Regions from separate parts of the Pseudomonas sp. Z4-20 genome, predicted to be linked through region 1. Evidence: predicted binding sites of a transcription regulator. Region 1 holds the regulator's gene; each other region holds the start of a gene.
The links. Region 1 encodes FliA, which starts transcription of late flagellar genes. Its sites were predicted from a motif close to CTAAAGTTTNNNNNNNNNNNGCCGNTAA; they were not measured.
Positions count from the first base shown of each region.

Region 1 (7,441 bases):
GACAACAAGCAAGTGACCATCGTTGCGACAGTAGGGCCCAACGGCTGAGGTAGTGGTTTATGCAAGTGAAGCGTTTTTTCGCCGCCGATATGCGTCAGGCCATGAAACTGGTTCGTGACGAACTGGGCGCTGAAGCAGCCATCATCGGTAACCGTCGTATCGCCGGCGGTGTCGAGCTGACGGCAGCTCTGGATTACAAACTGTCGGCGCTGGCCCCACGGGTTCCGAACATGGAACTCGAGGATGAGCTGCGCAAGACCCAGTCGCGCATCGCCAGCGCCCAGGCCGAACTGAGCCTGCGCAGCAGCGAAGGCGACGGCAGCGCGGGCACCAATCGCCAATTGTTCGCCGGTCAGCCATTGACTGCCGGCCTGCCGTTGACCGCTGCCGAACCGCTGATCGAGCCAGCCTTGGCCGAGCCGCGTCGTCCGGCACCGATGCAGGCAGCGCCAGCGGCGGGCGTTGACCCACGCGCCTTGGACTCGATGCGTTTCGAACTCAACAGTTTGCGCGAGCTGATGGAAGTCCAGCTCGGCTCGCTGGCCTGGAACCAACTGCAAGGCAGCCGTCCGGCCCAGGCCAACCTGTGGCGTCGCCTGCAACGCATTGGCCTGTCCGGCCCGTTGTCGCGGGACCTGCTGGCGCTGATCAATGGCATCGAAGAGCCTCGCCAGGCCTGGCGCATGTTGCTCGCCCACTTGGCGCGGATGATCGCCACGCCGGAAGTAGAGCCATTGGAAGAGGGCGGTGTCATCGCCATGGTCGGCCCAGCCGGCATGGGCAAGACCACCACCTTGGCCAAGCTCGCGGCTCGCTATGTTCTCAAGTACGGCGCTCAGAGCATCGCCCTGGTGAGCATGGACAGTTTCCGCATCGGCGCCCAGGAACAACTCAAGACCCTGGGCCGGATCCTCAATGTGTCGGTGACCCATGTGGATCCGGGCCAATCCCTGGCCCAGGCGCTGGAGCCTTTGATGCGCAAGCGCGTCGTACTGATCGACACCGCCGGCCTGCAAGCCAGCGATCCGGCCCTGCGCATGCAGCTCGAAAGCCTGGCCGGGCGTGGCATCAAGTCAAAGAATTATCTCGTGTTGGCAACCACCAGCCAGAAACAGGTTCTAACCGCCGCATACCACAGCTACAAACGCTGCGGGCTGGCCGGCTGCATCCTGACTAAGCTGGACGAAACGGCAAGCCTGGGCGAGGTGTTGAGCCTGGCAATCGGTCATGAACTACCGGTGGCCTACCTGACCGACGGGCCGCGGATCCCGGATGATTTGCATCTGCCGCGCCGTCATCAACTGGTCAGTCGTGCCGTGAGTGTGCAAATGCAGGAAGAACCCAGCGAAGAAGCCATGGCTGACATGTTCGCTGATATCTACCACAGCCCGACCAAGCAGGTCGGCTGAGGTAATCATGAATATTTTTTGTACCTACATCGATGGTCTGCCATGCATTGTTCCATATGTGAACGCGCAGCCAGTAATGTGGCCTCCGTCTAAGTAAGACAAGGTAAAGAACGAACATGGGCAGCATGCATCCCGTACAGGTGATCGCGGTGACCGGCGGCAAAGGTGGCGTCGGGAAGACTAACGTGTCAGTGAACTTGTCCCTGGCTCTGGCAGAGCTTGGCCGACGGGTCATGCTGCTGGACGCCGACCTGGGCCTGGCGAACGTCGACGTGTTGCTGGGGCTTACACCCAAGCGCACGCTGGCGGACGTGATCGAAGGTCGCTGTGAACTGCGCGACGTGCTCCTGCAGGGGCCGGGCGGGATTCGCATCGTGCCGGCGGCCTCCGGCACCCAGAGCATGGTTCACCTGACACCGGCGCAGCACGCGGGCCTGATCCAGGCTTTCAGCGACATCGGCGACAACCTCGATGTGCTGGTGATCGACACGGCCGCCGGTATCGGTGACTCGGTCGTCAGTTTCGTGCGCGCCGCCCAGGAAGTCCTGCTGGTGGTGTGCGACGAACCGACGTCCATCACCGATGCCTACGCCCTGATCAAATTGCTTAACCGCGACTATGGCATGAACCGCTTTCGCGTCCTGGCCAACATGGCCCAGAGCCCGCAGGAAGGACGCAACCTGTTCGCCAAGTTGACAAAGGTCACGGATCGCTTCCTGGACGTCGCCCTACAATACGTCGGCGCAGTGCCTTACGACGAAAGCGTACGCAAGGCCGTCCAGAAGCAACGTGCCGTTTATGAAGCCTTTCCACGTTCCAAATGCGCGCTGGCGTTCAAGGCAATCGCCCAGAAAGTCGATACCTGGCCCTTGCCGGCCAACCCACGCGGGCATCTGGAATTTTTCGTCGAGCGTCTCGTGCAACAAACAGCAGGGCCCGTGTTATGACAGCCAGCGGTTACAACCATCTCTACAAAAAATCGGCACGGGACGCCCAATACGAATTGATCGAGCGTTACGCGCCCCTGGTCAAGCGTATCGCCTATCACTTGCTGGCGCGCCTGCCGGCCAGTGTCCAGGTCGAAGACTTGATCCAGGCGGGCATGATCGGCTTGCTCGAAGTGTCGAATAAATACGACGCGAGCAAGGGCGCCAGTTTCGAGACGTATGCCGGTATCCGTATTCGCGGAGCGATGCTCGATGAAGTCCGCAAGGGCGACTGGGCACCCCGTTCGGTGCATCGCAACACCCGCATGGTCAGTGACGCGATCCGCGCTATCGAAGCTAAAACCGGACGTGACGCTAAAGATCACGAGGTTGCGGCCGAACTCCAGTTGAGTCTCGATGATTATTACGGGATTTTGAACGATACCTTGGGCAGTCGCTTGTTCAGTTTCGACGACCTGTTGCAGGACGGCGAACACGAAGGGCTGCATGAGGATAACGCGAGTGCTCACATGGAGCCGTCGCGTGACCTGGAAGATGAACGTTTCCAGAGCGCGCTGGCGGAAGCGATTGCCAATTTGCCGGAACGTGAGCGACTGGTCTTGGCGCTGTACTACGACGAAGAGCTGAACCTCAAGGAAATCGGTGAGGTCCTGGGGGTCAGCGAATCACGGGTCAGCCAGTTACACAGCCAGTGCGCGGCCCGCTTGCGGGGGCGTTTGGGGGAGTGGCGAGCGCGCTGACGGGCAGTGTGGGGACGCTGCGAGCGGGGCTGGCCCGGCATGTGTGTGCCGGGCCAGTCTCATCCGTTGTGCTCCAGACCGTTGTCGAGTGTTATGCCGGAATTGATTGAAATGGCGCGTCCAGGTGCTGGGCGCGTTTAAGACTGCTTGGAGGTCGAATTGGACAAGAACATGAAAATCCTCATCGTTGATGACTTCTCAACGATGCGGCGGATCATAAAAAACCTGTTGCGTGACCTCGGGTTCACCAACACGGTCGAGGCCGACGATGGCATCACTGCCATTCCCGTCCTCAACAGCGGGAGCATCGACTTTCTGGTGACTGACTGGAACATGCCTGGCATGACCGGTATCGACTTGCTGCGCCACGTGCGCGCCGACGAAAAACTCAAGCACCTTCCGGTGCTGATGGTGACTGCCGAAGCCAAGCGCGAGCAGATCATCGAAGCGGCCCAGGCCGGTGTAAACGGCTATGTGGTCAAACCCTTCACGGCCCAGGCGTTGAAAGAGAAGATCGAAAAAATCTTCGAACGCATCGGTTAACGGCGCCACGGGGGAGCTATGGACAACGAATCTTCAATGGGCGATTTCGAATCGACCCTGAAAAAACATGCCCGCGAACTGGTCGACAGCCTTGAAAAGGGCCGCTTCGGTGATGCGGTTCAAATGATTCATGAGCTCAACCAGACCCGTGACCGAGGTCTGTACCAGGAAGTCGGCAAGCTCACCCGTGAACTGCACAGTGCGATCGTCAATTTCCAGATCGACCCGAACATGCCACAGGCCGAGGAAGTCTCGCAGATCACCGACGCCACCGAGCGCCTGGGTTATGTGGTCAAGCTGACCGAGGCCGCGGCCAACCGCACCATGGACCTGGTGGAAAGCGCAACCCCCCTGGTCAACGGCCTGAGTGATGAAGCCCAGGCGTTGAGCACCGATTGGGGTCGGTTCATGCGTCGCGAAGTCGGCGCCGAAGAGTTTCGCGAGCTGGCCCGTCGGGTCGACGGTTTCCTGACGCGCAGCAGCACCGAGAACCGTGCCGTGGCGAGCAACCTCAACGACATTCTGTTGGCCCAGGATTACCAGGACCTGACCGGTCAGGTAATCAAGCGCGTGACCCAACTGGTCACCGAAGTGGAAAGCAATTTGCTCAAGCTGGTGTTGATGGCCAGCCAAGTCGACCGCTTTGCGGGCATCGAACACGACCGTGAAGCGATGCTTGCTGAAAAAGATCCACAAAAACATCTCTCTCAGGGTGAAGGTCCGCAGATTCATGCCGATAAAAGAGAAGACGTTGTGTCCGGTCAGGACGATGTGGACGATTTGCTGTCCAGCCTTGGATTTTGAGTTTTAGCCCTATTTTAGGAGCAGCCATTAATGAGCTTCGGCGCCGATGAAGAGATCCTTCAGGATTTCCTGGTTGAGGCCGGCGAGATTCTAGAGCAACTTTCCGAACAACTGGTCGAGCTGGAAAGCCGACCTGATGATGCGGACCTGCTCAATGCAATTTTTCGCGGTTTCCACACTGTAAAAGGAGGCGCCGGCTTCCTCCAGCTCAACGAGCTGGTGGAGTGCTGCCACATTGCCGAGAACGTGTTCGACATCCTGCGCAAGGGTGAGCGTCGCGTTGATTCGGAACTGATGGACGTGGTGCTCGAAGCGCTGGATGCGGTCAATAGCATGTTCAGCGAAGTGCGTGAGCGCTCGCCGGTCACCGCTGCCACCCCTGAGTTGCTCGCCGCGCTGGCACGCCTGGCCGAGCCGCAATCGGCTGACGAAGCCGCGCCTGCCGAACCTGTGGCTCAAGAGCCGGTTGCCGAGGCATCGGGTGACATCACCGATCATGAATTCGAATCGCTGCTGGACTCGCTGAGCGCCGTCAAGGCCCAGGCTGAGGCTCCGGCCGCGCCTGCTGCGCAAGCCACCGGCGCAGCTGCCAGCGATGAAATTACCGACGACGAGTTCGAGTCGCTGCTCGACCAGCTTCACGGCAAGGGTCAGTTTGCTGCCGATGCCGTCGCAGCCCCGGCGACCCCGGCCCCGGCCGCGCCAAAGGCGGCTGGCGATAATTCCGACATTACCGATGATGAATTCGAGGCGTTGCTCGATCAACTGCATGGCAAGGGAACCTTTGCCGTCGATGCGCTGGATTCGGCCATCGCTTCCGCGCCGACCCCGGCCAAGCCAGCCGCCGCGGCAGCTGGCAGCGACCTGATCAGCGATCACGAATTTGAATCACTGCTCGACGAGTTGCACGGCAAGGGCAAGTTCAGCGAAGTCGGTACGGCCTCTGCTGCGCCGGCGGCTACCGCTGCGGCTGTCGCCAAGGCCGCGCCAAAACCGGCCGCCAAGGCACCCGAGCCCAAGGCCGAGACACCCAAGCCCGCCGCTGCTGCACCGGCGCCTGCCCGTGCGCCGGCTGCACCGCCCGCCGAAAAACCGGCCAGCGAAGCCGAGACTACCGTTCGGGTCGACACCGCGCGCCTGGACGAGATCATGAACATGGTCGGCGAATTGGTGCTGGTGCGTAACCGCCTGGTGCGCCTGGGCCTCAACAGCCAGGACGAAGCCATGTCCAAGGCCGTGTCGAACCTCGACGTGGTCACGGCCGACTTGCAGACCGCGGTCATGAAGACCCGGATGCAGCCGATCAAGAAAGTCTTCGGGCGCTTCCCGCGCCTGGTTCGAGACCTGGCTCGCCAGCTCAAGAAAGAAATCAACCTGGAACTGGTGGGTGAAGAGACCGACCTCGACAAGAACCTTGTCGAGGCCCTGGCCGACCCGCTGGTCCACTTGGTGCGCAACGCGGTCGACCACGGCATCGAGTCGCCGGAAGAACGCGAGGCCTCCGGAAAGGTTCGCGGCGGCAAGGTGATCCTGGCTGCCGAGCAGGAGGGTGACCACATCCTGTTGTCGATCTCCGACGACGGCAAGGGCATGGACCCGAATGTGTTGCGCGCCATCGCCGTGAAACGCGGCGTGATGGACAAGGACGCGGCCGATCGCCTGAGCGAATCCGAGTGCTACAACCTGATCTTCGCCCCGGGCTTCTCGACCAAGACCGAGATTTCCGACGTGTCGGGTCGTGGCGTGGGCATGGACGTGGTGAAGACCAAGATTTCCCAGCTCAACGGCTCGATCAACATCTACTCGACCAAGGGCCAGGGCTCCAAGATCGTCATCAAGGTCCCGTTGACCCTGGCGATCATGCCGACCCTGATGGTGATGCTGGGCAACCAGGCCTTCGCCTTCCCGCTGGTCAACGTCAACGAGATTTTCCACCTCGACCTGTCGCGCACCAACGTGGTGGACGGCCAGGAAGTGGTCATCGTCCGGGACAAGGCGCTGCCGCTGTTCTACCTCAAGCGCTGGTTGGTCAGCTCCGCCGCTCATGTCGAGCAGGGCGAAGGCCATGTGGTGATCCTTTCGGTGGGCACCCAGCGGATCGGCTTCGTTGTCGATCAGTTGGTTGGCCAGGAAGAAGTGGTCATCAAGCCATTGGGCAAGATGCTCCAGGGCACACCGGGCATGTCCGGCGCCACCATCACCGGCGACGGCCGCATCGCGTTGATTCTCGATGTGCCTAGCATGCTCAAGCGCTACGCCGCTCGGCGTATTTGATTCTGGAGGGGCATGGCCCAGCGCCGCGCCTTGTCTAACGGAGTGTTTATGGTAGTTAAAGTCCTGGTGGTGGACGATTCGGGGTTCTTCCGCCGCCGCGTCTCGGAAATTCTTTCAGCGGACACGAGCATTCAGGTCGTCGGCACGGCGACCAATGGTAAAGAGGCGATCGATCAAGCCCTGGCACTCAAGCCGGACGTGATCACCATGGACTACGAGATGCCGATGATGGATGGCATCACGGCGGTGCGGCATATCATGCAGCGCTGCCCGACCCCGGTATTGATGTTTTCCTCCCTGACCCACGAAGGCGCTCGTGTCACCCTCGATGCGCTGGACGCCGGGGCGGTGGATTTCCTGCCAAAGAATTTCGAAGACATTTCGCGCAACCCGGACAAGGTCCGGCAGATGCTGTGCGAGAAAGTCCACAGCATCTCCCGCAGTAATCGGCGTGTCAGTGCCTACAGCGCACCTGCACCTGCACCTACTGTCGCGCCGACGCCTGCGCCAACGCCAGCGTCGTCCAGCGGTTTCAACCCGGCACCGGTTCGCAGTGCCCCGGCACCTGCTCCCGCTCGTTCGGCGCCTGCCAGCGCTTCGTCGCCGGCGCCCAAGCGCAAGGCTTACAAGCTCGTCGCCATCGGCACGTCCACGGGCGGCCCGGTCGCGCTGCAGCGGGTCCTGACCCAGTTGCCGGCCAATTTTCCGGCCCCCATCGTGCTGA
Region 1 is NZ_CP071641.1:4,019,387-4,026,827, reverse strand. Features, by position in the region: gene flhA (flagellar biosynthesis protein FlhA) at 1-48, shown strand, start outside; gene flhF (flagellar biosynthesis protein FlhF) at 60-1,409, shown strand; gene fleN (flagellar synthesis regulator FleN) at 1,526-2,356, shown strand; gene fliA (RNA polymerase sigma factor FliA) at 2,353-3,096, shown strand; gene J3P82_RS18315 (chemotaxis response regulator CheY) at 3,268-3,639, shown strand; gene J3P82_RS18310 (protein phosphatase CheZ) at 3,658-4,443, shown strand; gene J3P82_RS18305 (chemotaxis protein CheA) at 4,474-6,717, shown strand; gene J3P82_RS18300 (protein-glutamate methylesterase/protein-glutamine glutaminase) at 6,766-7,441, shown strand, end outside.

Region 2 (7,441 bases), 2.5 Mb from region 1:
TTTCAATCTGCATACCTACCCCAAGCCCTTGTTGTGCTGGGGCCATGGCTATGTGCTTGGCGGCGGCATGGGTCTGCTGCAAGGCGCCAGTACGCGGATCGTCACGCCAAGCAGTCGCCTGGCAATGCCGGAAATCAGCATCGGCCTGTATCCAGATGTTGGCGCCAGCTGGTTCCTGTCGCGCCTGCCGGGCAAGCTTGGCCTGTTCCTCGGCCTGACTGGCGCCCACATGAACGCCCGAGACGCCATTGACCTGGGCCTGGCCGACCGCTTCCTGCTCGATGAGCAACAGGACGATTTGATCGAGGGTCTTCTGCAGCTCAACTGGCAGGAGCAAACCCAGATGCAGCTCAACAGCCTGCTCAAGGCGTTGGAGCAGGAAGCCGTTGGTCAGTTACCGGACGCGCAATGGTTGCCGCGCCGGCAGAAAATCGACGAATGGCTGGATGTCAGTGATGTGCGCTGCGCCTGGAAAGCCCTCAGCTTGCTGCTGGACCATCCGGACCCGCTGATCGCCCGGGCGGCCAAGACCATGACCGAAGGCTCGCCGCTGACGGCGCACCTGGTCTGGGAGCAGATCAGCCGCGCGCGCCATTTGTCATTGGCCGGAGTGTTCCGCATGGAATACACCCTGAGCCTGAACTGCTGCCGCCATCCGGAATTCAGCGAAGGCGTACGGGCGCGGTTGATCGACAAGGATCACAAGCCCCGCTGGCACTGGCCTGACATCAACCATGTGCCCGAAGCCGCAGTCGAGGCGCATTTCCACAAGGCATGGGAGGGGCGGCATCCGTTGGCGGATTTATCCAACGAGTAAACGTCCGACCCGCCGCACACCCATCACTTCGCCTGATAGATGATTCCAGGGCTGCACTGAACCATCTGGTAATGATCCGGCAAGCCGTTCAATGCCTCGGACGCGCCAAGGAACAGATAGCCGCCCGGCTTCAGGGTGCTGTGGATACGCAGCAGGATGTCCTTCTTCACTTCGGCGGAGAAATAGATCAACACGTTGCGGCAGAACACGATGTCGAACTTGCCCAGGCTGGCGTAGCTGTCCAGCAGGTTGAACGAGCGGAACTCCACGCGGCTCTTGATGGGCGCCTTGACCACCCATCTGCCCGGCCCTTTCGGATCGAAGTAACGTTGCAGGCGATCAGGCGACAGACCACGGCCAATGGCCAGGCTGTCGTACTCGCCGGTCTTGCAGTTGTTGAGCATGGTCCCCGACAGATCGGTGGCGACGATTTGTACGCCCATCTTCAACTGGCCGATGTTGGTCCGCTCGAACTCGTCGATGGACATCGACAGCGAATAAGGTTCCTGCCCCGACGAACAGGCCGCCGACCAGATGCGCAGGCGTTGGCCCGGGCTGGCCTTGATGGCCGCCGGCAAAACCCTGTTCTTCAATACTTCGAAGGGATAGGTGTCACGAAACCACAGGGTTTCGTTGGTGGTCATGGCGTCCACTACCATTTCGCGCAAACCGCTGCGTGGCTGGGTCTGGATACGCTGGACCAGTTCGCCCAATGATTTGATGCCCTGCTGTTCCATCAATTTATTGAGACGGCTAGACACCAGGTATTGCTTGTTTTCACCAAGCAAGATGCCACAGGCTTTTTCCAGGAAGACCCGGAACTGTTCGAAATCCAAATTACCCGTAGACAAGATACCGCCTCTTTTCTCTGTATTGACTTGCCGGGCGCACAACGCGCCCGACCTTTTAATCTGCTGACTTGATGCGTTCGACCACCCGGGAAGCCAGGTCGTCGGGGCGGAACTTGGCCAGGAAGTCATCGGCACCGACCTTCTTGACCATCGCCTGGTTGAACACCCCGGACAATGAAGTATGCAAGATGATGTGCAGCTTTTGCATACGCGGGTCGCTGCGAATTTCCGATGTCAGCGTGTATCCGTCCATCTCCGGCATCTCGATGTCGGAGATCATCATCAGGAATTCTTCTTCCGGTTTCTTGCCCTCTTCGACCAGCTTGCGCAGGTAATCCAGCGCTTGCCGTCCGTCGTTCAGGGCGACCACTTCGACGCCGATCGTTTGTAGACAACGGGTGACCTGCTTGCGTGCCACCGATGAATCGTCGACGGTCAGCACACGCAGCGAAATCGCCTTGTGCTGGGTCTCTTCGTCCACCACACCGACAGAGATCGCCTCCGGGGTCGGCGCCACTTCGGCGAGGATCTTCTCCACGTCGATGATTTCCACCAGCTGGTTGTCGACTCGCGTCACCGCCGTCAGGTAGTGGTCGCGGCCAGTGCCCTTGGGCGGCGGGTGGATCTCCTCCCAGTTCATGTTGACGATGCGCTCCACCGATCGCACCAGGAACCCTTGGGTCTTGGTGTTGTACTCGGTGATGATCACGAATGGGTTGCTCTGGTCCAGCAGCCGGCCGGAACCGGTTGCCATTGCCAGGTCGAGAATCGGGATGGTCGCTCCCCGGATATTCGCCACACCGCACACGACGGGACTGGACTTCGGCATCAGGGTCAGCTTAGGGCATTGCAGCACTTCGCGGACCTTGAATACGTTGATCCCATACAGTTGTTGGCCATCGAGACGGAACAACAACAGCTCCAGGCGATTCTGACCGACCAGCTGTGTGCGCTGGTTTACCGAATCCATCACTCCCGCCATGCCCTGACTCCTACCTAACGCTAATGTGTCCGACGCGCATTCATCACTAAACGGCACGGGGCTTGCTATTGAACCGGCATGAACGCACAAACGACATTTTCTCGACGCCTGACCACTCTCTGCCGCCACTGGCTCGGTGCGTTGCTGGCTGCCTGCCTGCTCGCTTCGGGCGGTCCTGCCCTTGGTGCTGCTGCGGTCACCTTGCCTGATCTCCTTATCGGCGTCACTCAGGGCTTTCTTGAGTTCACCGTAGAAGACTATCTGGCAACCAGTCAAACCGAAGGGCGTTACGAGATCGAAGTCAACCAGCTCGACCCGCGCCTGCGGATGCCGATGTGCGACAAGGAATTGACTGCCTCGCTGGAGAGTCCGGCCAGGCCCCTGGGCCGCGTCACAGTGAAGGTTCGTTGTGACAGCGCCGCGCCCTGGACGGTGTTCGTGCCCGCTCAAGTGCGCCTGTTTCGCGAGATTGTCACCACTACTCGCCCGCTCAAGCGCGCCGGGATTGTCGAGCCTCAGGATGTGGTGCTGCGTGAGCGTGATGTCAGCCAGATTACCCAGGGTTTCCTGACCTCCGTCGATCAGGCCATCGGGCAGAAGCTTGTCCGACCAATGGTCACTGATCAGGTCGTTACCCTCGTGCACCTGGAACAAGCCGAAGTGGTCCGCAAGGGCGATCAGGTCGTGATCACCGCGCGCAGCGGCACCCTGGCCGTGCGGATGCCCGGCGAAGCCCTGTCCAATGGCGGCATGCGTGAACAGATTCGTGTGAAAAACCTCAACTCCCAACGGGTCATCAAGGCGCAAGTGATCGCGCCGGGCCAGGTGGAAGTGGCTATGTAAGGAGGGTGACAGGCTGGCGCTTGACCTCGGTGTTCCCTAGACTGTGCCTTACGCAAAGGCAAGCGCAGACGTGCGCACGTTCATTTGATAAATGAGCCTAAAGTTTATTTGGGAATGGCCGAAAACATGGCAAGCGTCCAAATACCCAGAGGTTTTTTACCATGGTCATCGATTTCAACCGTCTAAACAGCTCTTCGCCCACGACAGGCACCACACGTACCAGCGCCAGCAAGGAAACCGTCGAAGTCGACAAATCCAAGCCAGCCGAAAAAGCTACTGTCAGCAACGGGGAGTCGGTACACCTCAGCAATGAGGCTCAGCAGTTGCAAAAGGTCACTGATAAGCTGCGCGATCAACCTGTCGTCGACAACGCCCGCGTGGCGCAGTTGAAAGCAGCAATTGCCGATGGCAGCTACCAAGTCGACAGCAACCGTGTAGCCAGCAAACTGCTCAACTTCGAAGCCCAGCGCTAGGCCGCCGCCTGCGCCAGGCTTTTGGACGCTCAAGACCCAAGGCCAGCCATGCACGACACTCATTTATTGCAACTGATCAACGACGACTTCGCTCCAGCGCAACAATTGCTGGAACTGCTGCAGACCGAATCCCTGGCACTGCACGGTCGCGACATGCCCCTGCTGGAAAATATTCTGGCGCAGAAACAGGCATTGATCATTTTGCTCGATCAGCATGGCCGCAAGCGCAGCGAGATTCTCGCCAGCCTCAACCTGCCCGCCGACAATAGCGGCCTTGAGCAGCTGGCGACTCAATCATCGATCGGCGATCAGCTGTTATCCCAGAGCGCAGCGCTCACTGACTTGCTCAGCCAGTGCCAGGCCGCCAACGCTCGAATCGGCCAATCCATCCAGATGCAGCAGGCCGCTACGGCCAACCAGTTGCGCATCCTCAATGGTGGTGAAATCCCTACGCTTTATGACGCTCGCGGTTCGACCGCTAAACTGGTCAAGCACCGCCCGCTCAGCCAGGCGTGAAGGGAACGATGCCTGCGCACTATCAACGCGCGCTACATGCTGGCAAAATGCTGGCTCTTTGTAGTCGTATTTTGCCTGGAGATTGACCCACCGTGTTCAATGCCTCAAACGCGGATGATGCTCCGCAGCCACCGAAGGTCCTCAACACCCCTCTGGAAATCTCCGGCAACCTGCGGATGCTGCAAGATAGCCATGACCCGTTGATCATCACCTTCCATGAGCGCAGCCAGCGCTTCCAGAGCTATCTGGTGGATGTCGACCGCGAGCGCAATACCCTGGCCCTGGATGAAATGATCCCCCGTGACGGCGAGCGTTTCCTGCTGGCGGGCGAGCCGTTTCGAGTCGAGGGTTTCCATGATGGCGTGCGCATCGCGTGGGAAGGCAACGGTGCGCTGACCATCCAGGAGTCGAAAGACGGACGCTGCTACCGCGGCGCCCTGCCTGATGAAGTGGTTTATCACCAACGTCGCAATGCCTTCCGCGCCGCCCTGAAACTGGCGCAGCTGGTGAACGTGGAGTTGGGGGGCGACAAGCTGAAGTCCCCGGTGAACGGCAAGTTGCTGGATCTCTCCGCAACCGGCTGCAAGCTACGCTTCGATGGCGACATCACCGAACGACTGCAACTGGGCCAAGTCTACGAGCGTTTTATCGCCGCCTTGCCTTTCGGCAGCATGACCGCGCCGGTGGAACTGCGCTATCTGCATTTTGAAGAGCGGATCAATACCACCTTTGCCGGTGTTCGCTTTCACAATATCAGCGGCTTGGTGCAGCGTCAGGTCGAGCGTTTCGTGTATCAATTGCAGCGTGAAGCCCGCCAGTTCGATAAAGACGATTACTAATTTTTCGCGGGCATGAAAAAACGGGCAATCCTTACGAGGGATTGCCCGTTTTTTTATGCCTGGCTCAAGGCCTTGCCCGAGTGAAATCGGAGGGTGGAGGTTCATCGTCGGCCCCTTCGATGACCGGCTCCAATTCCGGCTCGGGCTCGGGCTCGACGTCCGGATTGGGCGACGTCTGCATCTGTTCCTGCACAACCTGCTCGTCGACCCGCGGATCGAGGCACGCTACCAAGGGTGAGCTGGTCATGTTGTCCGGCATGGCCACATGGTGCAGTGGCGCATCATCGACCTGATGCAGATTGGTGACCGCTTTCGGCCGGATCCGCCACACCAGGATCAACGCAAACAAGACGAAAAAGCCGTAGAGCATCTGGCTGCCATACAACTTCATCAGCACCCCAGCCACCAGCGGGCCAATACTGGCGCCAACGCCGTAGGTCACCAGCAACATGGCCGTCAGCGACACCCGACGGTCCCCTTCGACATGGTCGTTGGAGAAGGCCACCGCTAATGGATACAGGCAAAACTGCACCAGGGAACAGAAGAACCCCGCCACGAACAACACTTCCAGCGGCACCTTCGGCAGGATGGCCAACGGCAGCGCGCACACCACCAGGATCAGCGCGAAGCAGCGGATCAACAGCGCCCTGTCGTAACGATCCGATAGCCAGCCCAACGGCCACTGCACCAGCAGCCCGGCAAAAATGCAGCTACCCATGAACAGGCCGACCTGTTCTGTGCTCAAGCCCTGCTGAGAAGCGTACAGCGGCGCCAGGCCGTAGAAGGAGCCGACAATCAGTCCCGAGCCCAGCACCGTGGTCAACGATTGCGGCACGCGCTTGATAAAGAAACGCGGCTCCATCGGCGCCGGATGCAAGGGCGCCGGGTGAATCCGCTGGGTCAGCGCCACCGGCACCAGGCACAGGGCGAAACACAACGCCACCAGCATCAGCAGCTCCAACCCAAGGGCCGGGTGCATGACCAGAATCAATTGCCCCAGCACCAGCCCCAGGTACGAGGCGATCATGTAGCCGCTGAACACCACCCCGCGCTGCTTGGCCTCTGCCTGCTCGTTGAGCCAACTCTCGATGACCATGTACTGGCACATCATGCCCAGGCCAACAATCATCCGCAGCACGATCCAGGCCGGCAGCCAATTGATCAGGCCGTGGCCCAATACCGCCGCGCCAACGATTCCGGCGCAGGCCGAATAGGCGCGAATATGCCCGACGCGGGCAATCAGTCGGTGACCGATCTTGCCTCCCAGCACCAGGCCGAAATAGTTGGCGGCCATCAGCGCACCGACCCACAGGCTGTCGACGTGGTCGGCGGCCAGGCGCAAGGCCAGGTAAGTACTCAGGAGGCCCGAGCCGATGAGCATCATCAGCGAAGAAAAATAAAGCGCTCGAAAAGGTTTCCAGATTTGGCGCATCGGCGTTCCGAGCGGCTCCTTGAGGTGAGTGAGGGCTATCTCTTGAAGATAGCCCTAATGCGGTGGTTCGTTATGCCTGGGCCGCTAGGACACGCCGCTCCCAGGGAGTGATTTCGTCAAAAAAACTGGTCAGTTCCAGGGTCTTCGAAGCGATGTAACCTTCGATGAACTCGGCACCGAACAGTTCCTTCGCCAACTGGCTACGCTTGAGACGCTCGAGGGCCGCGTGCAAGGTACACGGCAGGGACAAATTATCCGGCACCTCGAATTCGCCCTGGATCACAGCGCTCGGCTCAAGTTGGTTTTCGATGCCATGGAGGCCCGCCGCCAAGCTCGCGGCGATCGCCAGGTAAGGGTTGGCGTCGGCGCCCGGCAAGCGGTTCTCGACCCGTCGGGCCTGCGGCGCACTGGCGGGAATGCGCAACCCGGCGCAACGATTGTCATGGGACCAGCACGCATTGTTTGGCGAGGCGAACGGATGACACAGCCGATGGTAGGAGTTCACGTTCGGTGCGAACAGCGCGGTGAAATCCGCCATGCCGGCCTGCTGCCCACCAATGAAATGCCGGAAAGCCGCCGTCGGCTCGCCCGCCTCGTCGCTGAACACATTACGACCGCTGCCCAGCTCAACCACGCTCTGGTGGATGTGCATCGAGCTGCCTGGCGTATGGGCCAGGGGCTTGGCCAT
Region 2 is NZ_CP071641.1:1,530,995-1,538,435, reverse strand. Features, by position in the region: gene J3P82_RS07145 (enoyl-CoA hydratase/isomerase family protein) at 1-817, shown strand, start outside; gene cheR (protein-glutamate O-methyltransferase CheR) at 841-1,668, opposite strand; gene J3P82_RS07135 (chemotaxis protein CheV) at 1,724-2,650, opposite strand; gene flgA (flagellar basal body P-ring formation chaperone FlgA) at 2,729-3,493, shown strand; gene flgM (flagellar biosynthesis anti-sigma factor FlgM) at 3,655-3,966, shown strand; gene J3P82_RS07120 (flagella synthesis protein FlgN) at 4,015-4,482, shown strand; gene J3P82_RS07115 (flagellar brake protein) at 4,575-5,321, shown strand; gene J3P82_RS07110 (MFS transporter) at 5,386-6,753, opposite strand; gene J3P82_RS07105 (glutamine synthetase family protein) at 6,824-7,441, opposite strand, start outside.
Region 2: flgM (flagellar biosynthesis anti-sigma factor FlgM) is a predicted target of FliA. The motif match lies at 3,591-3,618, and genes of this name have one in related genera.

Region 3 (7,441 bases), 1.1 Mb from region 1:
GCGTCCAGATCGGTCCTGGCGCGACGCTGTTGACCCTGATGCCCTTGGACCCGAGCATTTGCGCCAGGCCACCGGTGAAGTTGGCGATGGCGCCCTTGGTGGTGGCGTAGGCCAGCAGCGTCGGCTTGGGCATGTCGGAGTTGACCGAGGTGGTATTGATGATCGAACCCCCGGCCTTCATGTGCGGCACGGCGGCCTGGCAGATCCTGAACATCGCCGTGATGTTGATATCGAACGTGCGCACCCATTCTTCGTCCGGGATCTCTTCCAGGGTCTCGTGGGTCATCTGAAACGCGGCATTGTTGACGAGGACGTCGATGCGCCCGAAGCGCGCCACGGTCTCATCGACGACCTTGCGGCATTGCCCCTTGTCTGCCAGGTCACCGGGCAGCAACAGGCACTGGCGGCCGGCTTCTTCGACCCAGCGTGCGGTCTCCTTGGCGTCCTCATGTTCATTGAGGTAGGAAATCGCTACGTCCGCGCCTTCTCGGGCGAAGGCAATCGCCACGGCGCGCCCGATGCCGCTGTCGGCGCCGGTGATCAGGGCGATCTTGTTCGCCAGGCGCCCGGAGCCTTTGTAGCTCTGTTCGCCACAGTCCGGGTACGGGTCCATCTTCTGTTGGCTGCCGGGCACGGGTTGGCTTTGTTTTGGAAAAGGCGGGGTTGGGTAGTTGGCCATTGTCGTTCTCCATCCTAGTGGTTGCGATGGAGGGTGGACTGCGGGTTTTTGACCAGAGTTCGGTCGGATTTTTCCGCCGGTCGATGAGCGTGCCCGCCAAGCGTTTCGTCGATCGTGCTCATGTTCCGCTGAACGCGGGCACGGTCATGCTCTCCAATGGCAACAATGCTTCATAAGGAGAAGGGCATGTTCAGTCACATTCAGATTGGTGCGCGTGATCTACCAAAAATGGTCGCGTTCTACGATGCCGTCCTGGGGTGCCTGGGGTTGGTGCGCATGGACAGCGAAGACGACTCGGGCCCACCCGGGGAAGGCTGGCATCAGCCCGGCAAGCATTGGCCGCAGGTGTTCGTCCAGGTGCCCATCAATGGCCTGCCGGCCACGTGGGGCAACGGCATGCAAGTCAGCTTCGCCGCCGACTCGCAGCAAGCCGTACGCGCCGCCTGGGAGATGGCCCTCGCCATGGGCGGTTTCGACGAAGGCGCCCCGGGTCCAAGGCCGCAATATTCAAAGGACTATTTCGGCGCCTATTGCCGGGACCCGGAGGGAAACAAGCTGTGCTTCGTGCATACGCCGGATATGCATGACTGACCCCTGGGTCTGAACTGATCCGCTCTTGTGGCGAGGGAGCTTGCTCCCGCTGGGGTGCGAAGCAGCCCCACAATCTTGCGGTCGCTACGCAACCGAGCGTGAGCAAGCTCCCTCGCCACGGGACGATCTGATCAGCCCCTGGCTTTGAGGCTGCGTTCCATCCGCGCGATTCCTTCCTCCAGCAACGCCCGCGGGCAACCGAAGTTCAGGCGCACGAATTGTCCCGCGTCGTCAGCAAAATCCAGCCCGGCGCTCAGTCCAACCTTGGCATCCTTCAGGAAAAACCCTTGCGGATCGTCCAGCCCCAGCGCCGAGCAGTCCAGCCACGCCAGGTAAGTACCCTGGGGCACGGTCATGGTGATACCGGGAAGGCGAGTCTTGACCGCCTCGACCAGGTAATCGCGGTTGGCCTGCAAGTAGCCTTTCAATTCGTCGAGCCATGGGCCCGCTTCGCTGTAGGCGGCACGGGTCGCTTCGAGGCCGAGGGCGTTGACGCTGTCGACCATGCCGGCCCTGGCGCCATTGACGCGCTCGCGCAGCTTGGCATTCTGGATGATCGCGAACGACGTCTTCAGCCCTGCGATGTTGTAGGCCTTGCTGGCCGACATCAGTGTGATGGTCCGCTCGGCAATCTCCGGGCTGAGGGACGAGGTGGGGATGTGCACGCGGCCATCGAAGCACAGTTCGGCATGGATCTCGTCGGAAATGATCCAGGCATCCTGCTCGACACAAATGTCCGCCACGGCCTTGAGCTCGTCGCGCCCGAACACCTTGCCCAGCGGGTTGTGCGGGTTGCTAAGCAGCAGCGCACCGCCGCCGCGCAAGGCGTCGCGCAGTTCGGCCAGGGGCGTATGGAACTCGCCATCGACCGGTGTGAACGCCAGCTCTACCTTGTTCAGGTGCCAATGGCCCGGCGCATGCCGCAGTGGCGGGTAGTTCGGAACCTGCACCACCACGTTTTGCTGCGGCTCGACCAAGGCATGCAACGCCATGTTGAACCCCGGCTCGACCCCCGGCAGGAACAGGACCTGCTGCGGCTCGACGCGCCAGGCGTACTTGCTCCAGAGATCGGCAACGATGGCGGCGCGCAGGCTGTCCTGGGCCACGCTGTAGCCTAGCATCGGGTGTTCCAGGCGCATGCGCAGCGCATCGATGACCACTGGCGGCGGGGCGAAATCCATATCGGCCACCCACATCGGCAATACCTCGGCTGGGTAGCGGCTCCATTTGGTGCTGCCGGTGCCGTGGCGTTCGAACACCCGGTCGAAATCGAAAGTCATGGTGGTTCCATCAGTCAGGGATTCGGAATCGCGCCATCATAAAGCAAAGAAGCTGAACAAAAAGGTTGGTAGCTAATTGCCATTAATTGGTTGCAATGCGCTACAGTTTCGTCCCGAGACGTCGATACGCCGACGATGGACACCCGTTCATGACAAGGACAGCCCCGATGAAATCGCCCCTGCGCTTTAACGATCACTACCGCAAAGCCGATCGCATCATGCTCGGGCTGCTCTGGCTCACGCTCTTGTATTCGCTGGGCCTGGCATTTCTTCATTCGACCTTGACCCAGGCATTGCTGATCGGTGCACCGACGTGCCTGCTGGCCACGCTGCTCTACCGCGGCCTTGGCGGCACCCGTGCCATGCGCTGCATCATCGCCATAGCGCTGATGGTCATGGCGGCGCTGCACATCAACCAGACCCGCGGCGTGATCGAGTTCCACTTCGGCATCTTCGTGCTGCTGGCGGTGTTGACGTTCTATCGCGACTGGCTGCCGATCGTCGTGGCCGCCGCCACCATTGCCATCCACCACGTCGGTTTCCATTGGCTCCAGCATCTTGGATACCCGGTATTCGTGATGGATGCCCACGGTGGATGGACGATGATTTTCGTCCATGCCTTTTATGTCGTTGTCGAAAGCGTGATTCTGATCTACCTGGCGAACCAGAGCCTGGCCGATGCAACGGACAACCAGGACGTGCTCGACAAGGTGCTGGCCGCCGCTGCGCAGTTGAGCCGTGACCCCGGTACACAACGCAACCAGGGCGTGAAAGTCTCGTCCGGCGAGCGTTTCGACCATTTCCTCGAGCAAGTGACCCACCTGGTGGACGGCGTGGTGCGCGATACCCGTCAGCTATCGGACCTCGGCCAGGACTTGTCCCAGGTCGGCCAGACCCTGGAAAACGGTGCCCGGCACCAGTTGGACGAAGTGGCACAGATGAGCGGCGCGATCGGCCAGTTGATGCAGGCCATGGAAAATATTACCGGCCATGTCGGCCAGACGCTGCAACGCGCCGGACAGGCCAACGAGCAAGTCAACCGGGGGCGCACCACCGTTGACCAGACCCGCGAAGATATTCTCGAGTTGGCGGGGCGCATCAACCTGACCAATGAAACCGTGCAACTGCTGGCCGAGCAGGCGCAGCAGATCGGCCAGGTGCTGGACGTGATCAACAGCATCGCCGAGCAAACCAACCTGCTGGCCCTCAACGCCGCCATCGAGGCGGCCCGCGCCGGGGAGCAGGGGCGCGGATTTGCCGTGGTGGCCGACGAGGTCCGGACGCTGTCACAACGGACCTCGACATCCACCACGGAAATCCAGCAGATCATCGCCAAGCTGCAACAGGGCAGCCGCCAGGCCGCCATCGCCATGCAAGACAGCCGCGAAGGGGTCGAGCGTTGCGTGTCCGCCAGCCAGCAGGCCTCGCAGCTGCTGCATGCCGTCGTGGAAGACATCGCGGTGATCAACCATTTCAACGATCTGATCGCCAGCACGACCCAGCAACAGTCCGCGGCGTCAATGGGCATCAATGAGCGGCTGCAAACCGTGCAGGCCGTGGCCGAGCGCAACGCCGACAACATCGGCGTGCTGACCCGCAGCAGCCAATGCCTGCCGCCCTTGGCGGAGCGACTGGCGGCGCTGGGGCAGGCGTTTCATGGGACAGACGGGCAGCTTGGGCGAAAATAGCGTCGATACGAACTGATGATCGTTCCCACGCTCTGCGTGGGAATGCATCCCGTGACGCTCCGCGTCACCCCCCAGAAGGGGAACGCGGAGCGTCCCTGGCGGCATTCCCACGCAGGAGCGTGGGAACGATCGACGATCGATACCACTACCCACCCGTGGCTGGTTTGCCGCCGGCCCTGAAGGGCGGCGTTAAACTCGACTACGCCAGCTTGAACGGCAACTGCCGCAGCGGTTTCCCGGTCAGACTCGCAATGGCGTTGGCAAATGCCGGGGCCAAGGCGGGCAGGCCGGGCTCGCCCATTCCGGTCGGCGGCTCTGCGCTGGGAACGATGTGGACGGCGACCTGCGGCATGTCGGTAATGCGCGGCACGCTGAAGTCAGCGAAATTGCTCTGTTGCACGACGCCATCCTTGAGCGTGATCGCGCCACCGGGCAAGCACATCGACAGGCCCATCAGGGCTGCGCCTTGCACCTGGGCCTCGACACTGCGGGGGTTGATCACCAGGTTGCAGTGCACGCCCGCCGTCACGTTGTGCAGCACGGGACGACCCTCCTGCACCGAGGCTTGCACCACGTAGGCCACCACCGAACTGAACGACTCGTGCACCGCCACGCCCCAGGCCTGGCCGGCCGGTAGCTGCCGTTTGCCGTACTCGCTCTTGTCCACCGCCAATTGCAGCGCGGCGCGATGGCGGGGGTTCTGGTCGCCGAACAATTTCATCCGGTATGCCACCGGGTCCTGCTTTGTCGTACGGGCGATTTCGTCGATCAGCGTCTCCATCACGAACGCGGTATGAGTAGAACCCACGCTGCGCCACCACAGCACCGGCACGTTGAGCTTGGGGTGATGCACGGTCAGTCGCATCGGCAGGGGGTATGGATCACGCAGGCCTTCTGTCGCGGTGGGGTCGATGCCATTCTTTATCTGCCCTGCGAATGGGGTGCCGACGAGGATGGACTGCCCGACCAGGGCGTGGTCCCACGCCAACACCTTGCCACTGTCATCGAAACCGATGCGCGAGCGGTGCAGATGCATCGGACGGTAGTAGCCGCCCTTGATGTCGTCCTCGCGGCTCCACAGGGTGCGGATTGGCGCATCAAGCCCCGCAGCGCGCGCGGCCTTGGCCACTTCGCAAGCCTGCACGACAAAATCATTGGTCGGCACGCCACGACGCCCGAAACCGCCGCCCGCCGTCTGTACATTTACCTGGACTTGCTCGGGCTTGAGGCTCAGCACCTTCGCCGCTGCCGCAGCGTCGCCGCCCGGGAACTGAGTACCGACCCACAACTGGGCGCGGCCTTCGGATAGCTGAACGGTGCAGTTCAACGGCTCCATCGGGGCGTGGGCCAGGTAGGGAAACACAAACTCAGCCTCCAACCGATGCGGCGCCGAGGCGAGAGGTGTCATGTCGGCATCGAAATGGAGCGCGCCGGGTTGGCCGGCCAGCTCCCGGTACTGGGCCAGTTGTTTTTCCGTGTCGACCTTTTCGACTTTAGCCACGTCCCATTCGACCTTCAGCGCATCACGTGCAAGTTTTGCCTGCCAGTAACCGTCGGCGACCACCGCAACGCCTTCGGCACCGCCGTCCAGCGACACGCGCAGCACGGCTTTCACGCCTTTGGTTGCGCGCGCGGCGCTGTCGTCCAGCGACGCGATCCTGGCACCGAACACCGGTGGGCGAGCGACCACCGCAGTCAGTTGTCCCGGCAGATGCATGTCGATGCCGAAATCCTGCTGGCCGCTGCTCTTGTCCTTGGCATCGAGGCGGGTCGTGGCCTGGCCGATGATGCGGAAATCCTTGGGATCCTTGAGCGTGACTTTCTCCGGCACGGGCATCGCCATGGCGGCTTCGGCCAGCTCGCCGTAAGTCGCCTTGCGGCCACCTGGGCCCAGCACCGTGCCGTTTTGCGTGGTCAGGCTCGCGGCGTCGACATTCCAGCGCGCGGCCGCGGCGGCGAGCAACATGGCGCGAGCGCGAGCGCCCAGTTCGCGGTATTGGGTGTAGCTGTTCTTGATCGAATTGGAGCCGCCGGTGAGGTGGATGCCAAACGCCGGGTCCATGTAGGCCGCGTCGTTGCTGCCGTTGCGCGTGCGCACCAGGCTCCAGTCGGCGTCGAGTTCTTCGGCGAGGATCATTGGCAAGCCAGTCTGCACACCCTGGCCGAACTCCAGGCGATTGATCGTCACGGTGACTTCGCCGTTGGGCGCGATTTGTACGAAGGCCGAGGGTTGCTGAGTCGGTTTCAGCGCTGCGTCGCCAACTCCGCCGGCCTGTTGCGCCAGGGCAAGGTGCGGGAACGCGCCCAAGGCCAGGCCGCCGATGCCGACGATCTTGAGGAAGCTGCGCCGGGGCAGGGTGGCTGGGCCTTCAATCACGTCGCGATCAAGCAGGTGTTGCAGGGCGCGCGGCAGCTCATTTGGAAAAATCTCGTTCAGCATGGACCAGCTCCTGTCAGGCAAGTGTTTTTGCGGCATCGGCCACTGCGGCGCGGATGCGGGCGTAAGTGCCGCAACGGCAGATATTGCCGGCCATGGCCGAATCGATCTCGGCCGGCGTCGGCTGCTTGCCCTTGGGCTGGGCCTTGAGGAACGCGGTGGCGCTCATGATCTGGCCGCTCTGGCAGTAGCCGCATTGCGCCACGTCGTGCTTGACCCAAGCCTCATGCACGGCGCTGCCCACCGGGTCGCTGCCATCGGTCGCCGCTTCAATGGTGGTGATCTTCTTGCCAACCGCCGCGGCGATCGGCGTCACGCAGGACCGAATGGCCTGGCCATCCAGGTGAACGGTGCAGGCGCCACACAAGGCCGCACCGCAGCCGAATTTGGTACCGGTCATGCCCAGCGTGTCGCGCAAGGCCCAAAGAATCGGGGTGCCGGGGTCTACGTCTACCGTGTGCTCACGGCCATTGATATTGAGGGCGCTCATCGGACCAGCTCCAGAAGGTTTGGCACCGATTACTATAGAAAGCCTCGGCTGGGATAGCTTGCACGATCCGGTCCGATGATTGCCCAATCTTGCAAAAACACCCCTGTAGGTTCGGTTGGCAGTGAGCAAGCCTGGGCGCATGCGCTCAGGCGGGCCGCTCAGGGGCGGGCCGGGACAAACAAAACAACAACCCAGGCTCGGCCCTGCGCGCGACGAGCGTCCATCCGTGGGCCTGGGCGATCTCCTGGCAGATCGTCAGGCCCAGTCCCGCGCCGT
Region 3 is NZ_CP071641.1:2,944,072-2,951,512, reverse strand. Features, by position in the region: gene J3P82_RS13440 (SDR family oxidoreductase) at 1-679, opposite strand, end outside; gene J3P82_RS13435 (VOC family protein) at 866-1,270, shown strand; gene J3P82_RS13430 (MalY/PatB family protein) at 1,402-2,550, opposite strand; gene J3P82_RS13425 (methyl-accepting chemotaxis protein) at 2,718-4,238, shown strand; gene J3P82_RS13420 (molybdopterin cofactor-binding domain-containing protein) at 4,438-6,678, opposite strand; gene J3P82_RS13415 ((2Fe-2S)-binding protein) at 6,692-7,165, opposite strand; gene J3P82_RS13410 (sensor histidine kinase) at 7,311-7,441, opposite strand, start outside.
Region 3: J3P82_RS13425 (methyl-accepting chemotaxis protein) is a predicted target of FliA. The motif match lies at 2,651-2,678, and genes of this name have one in related genera.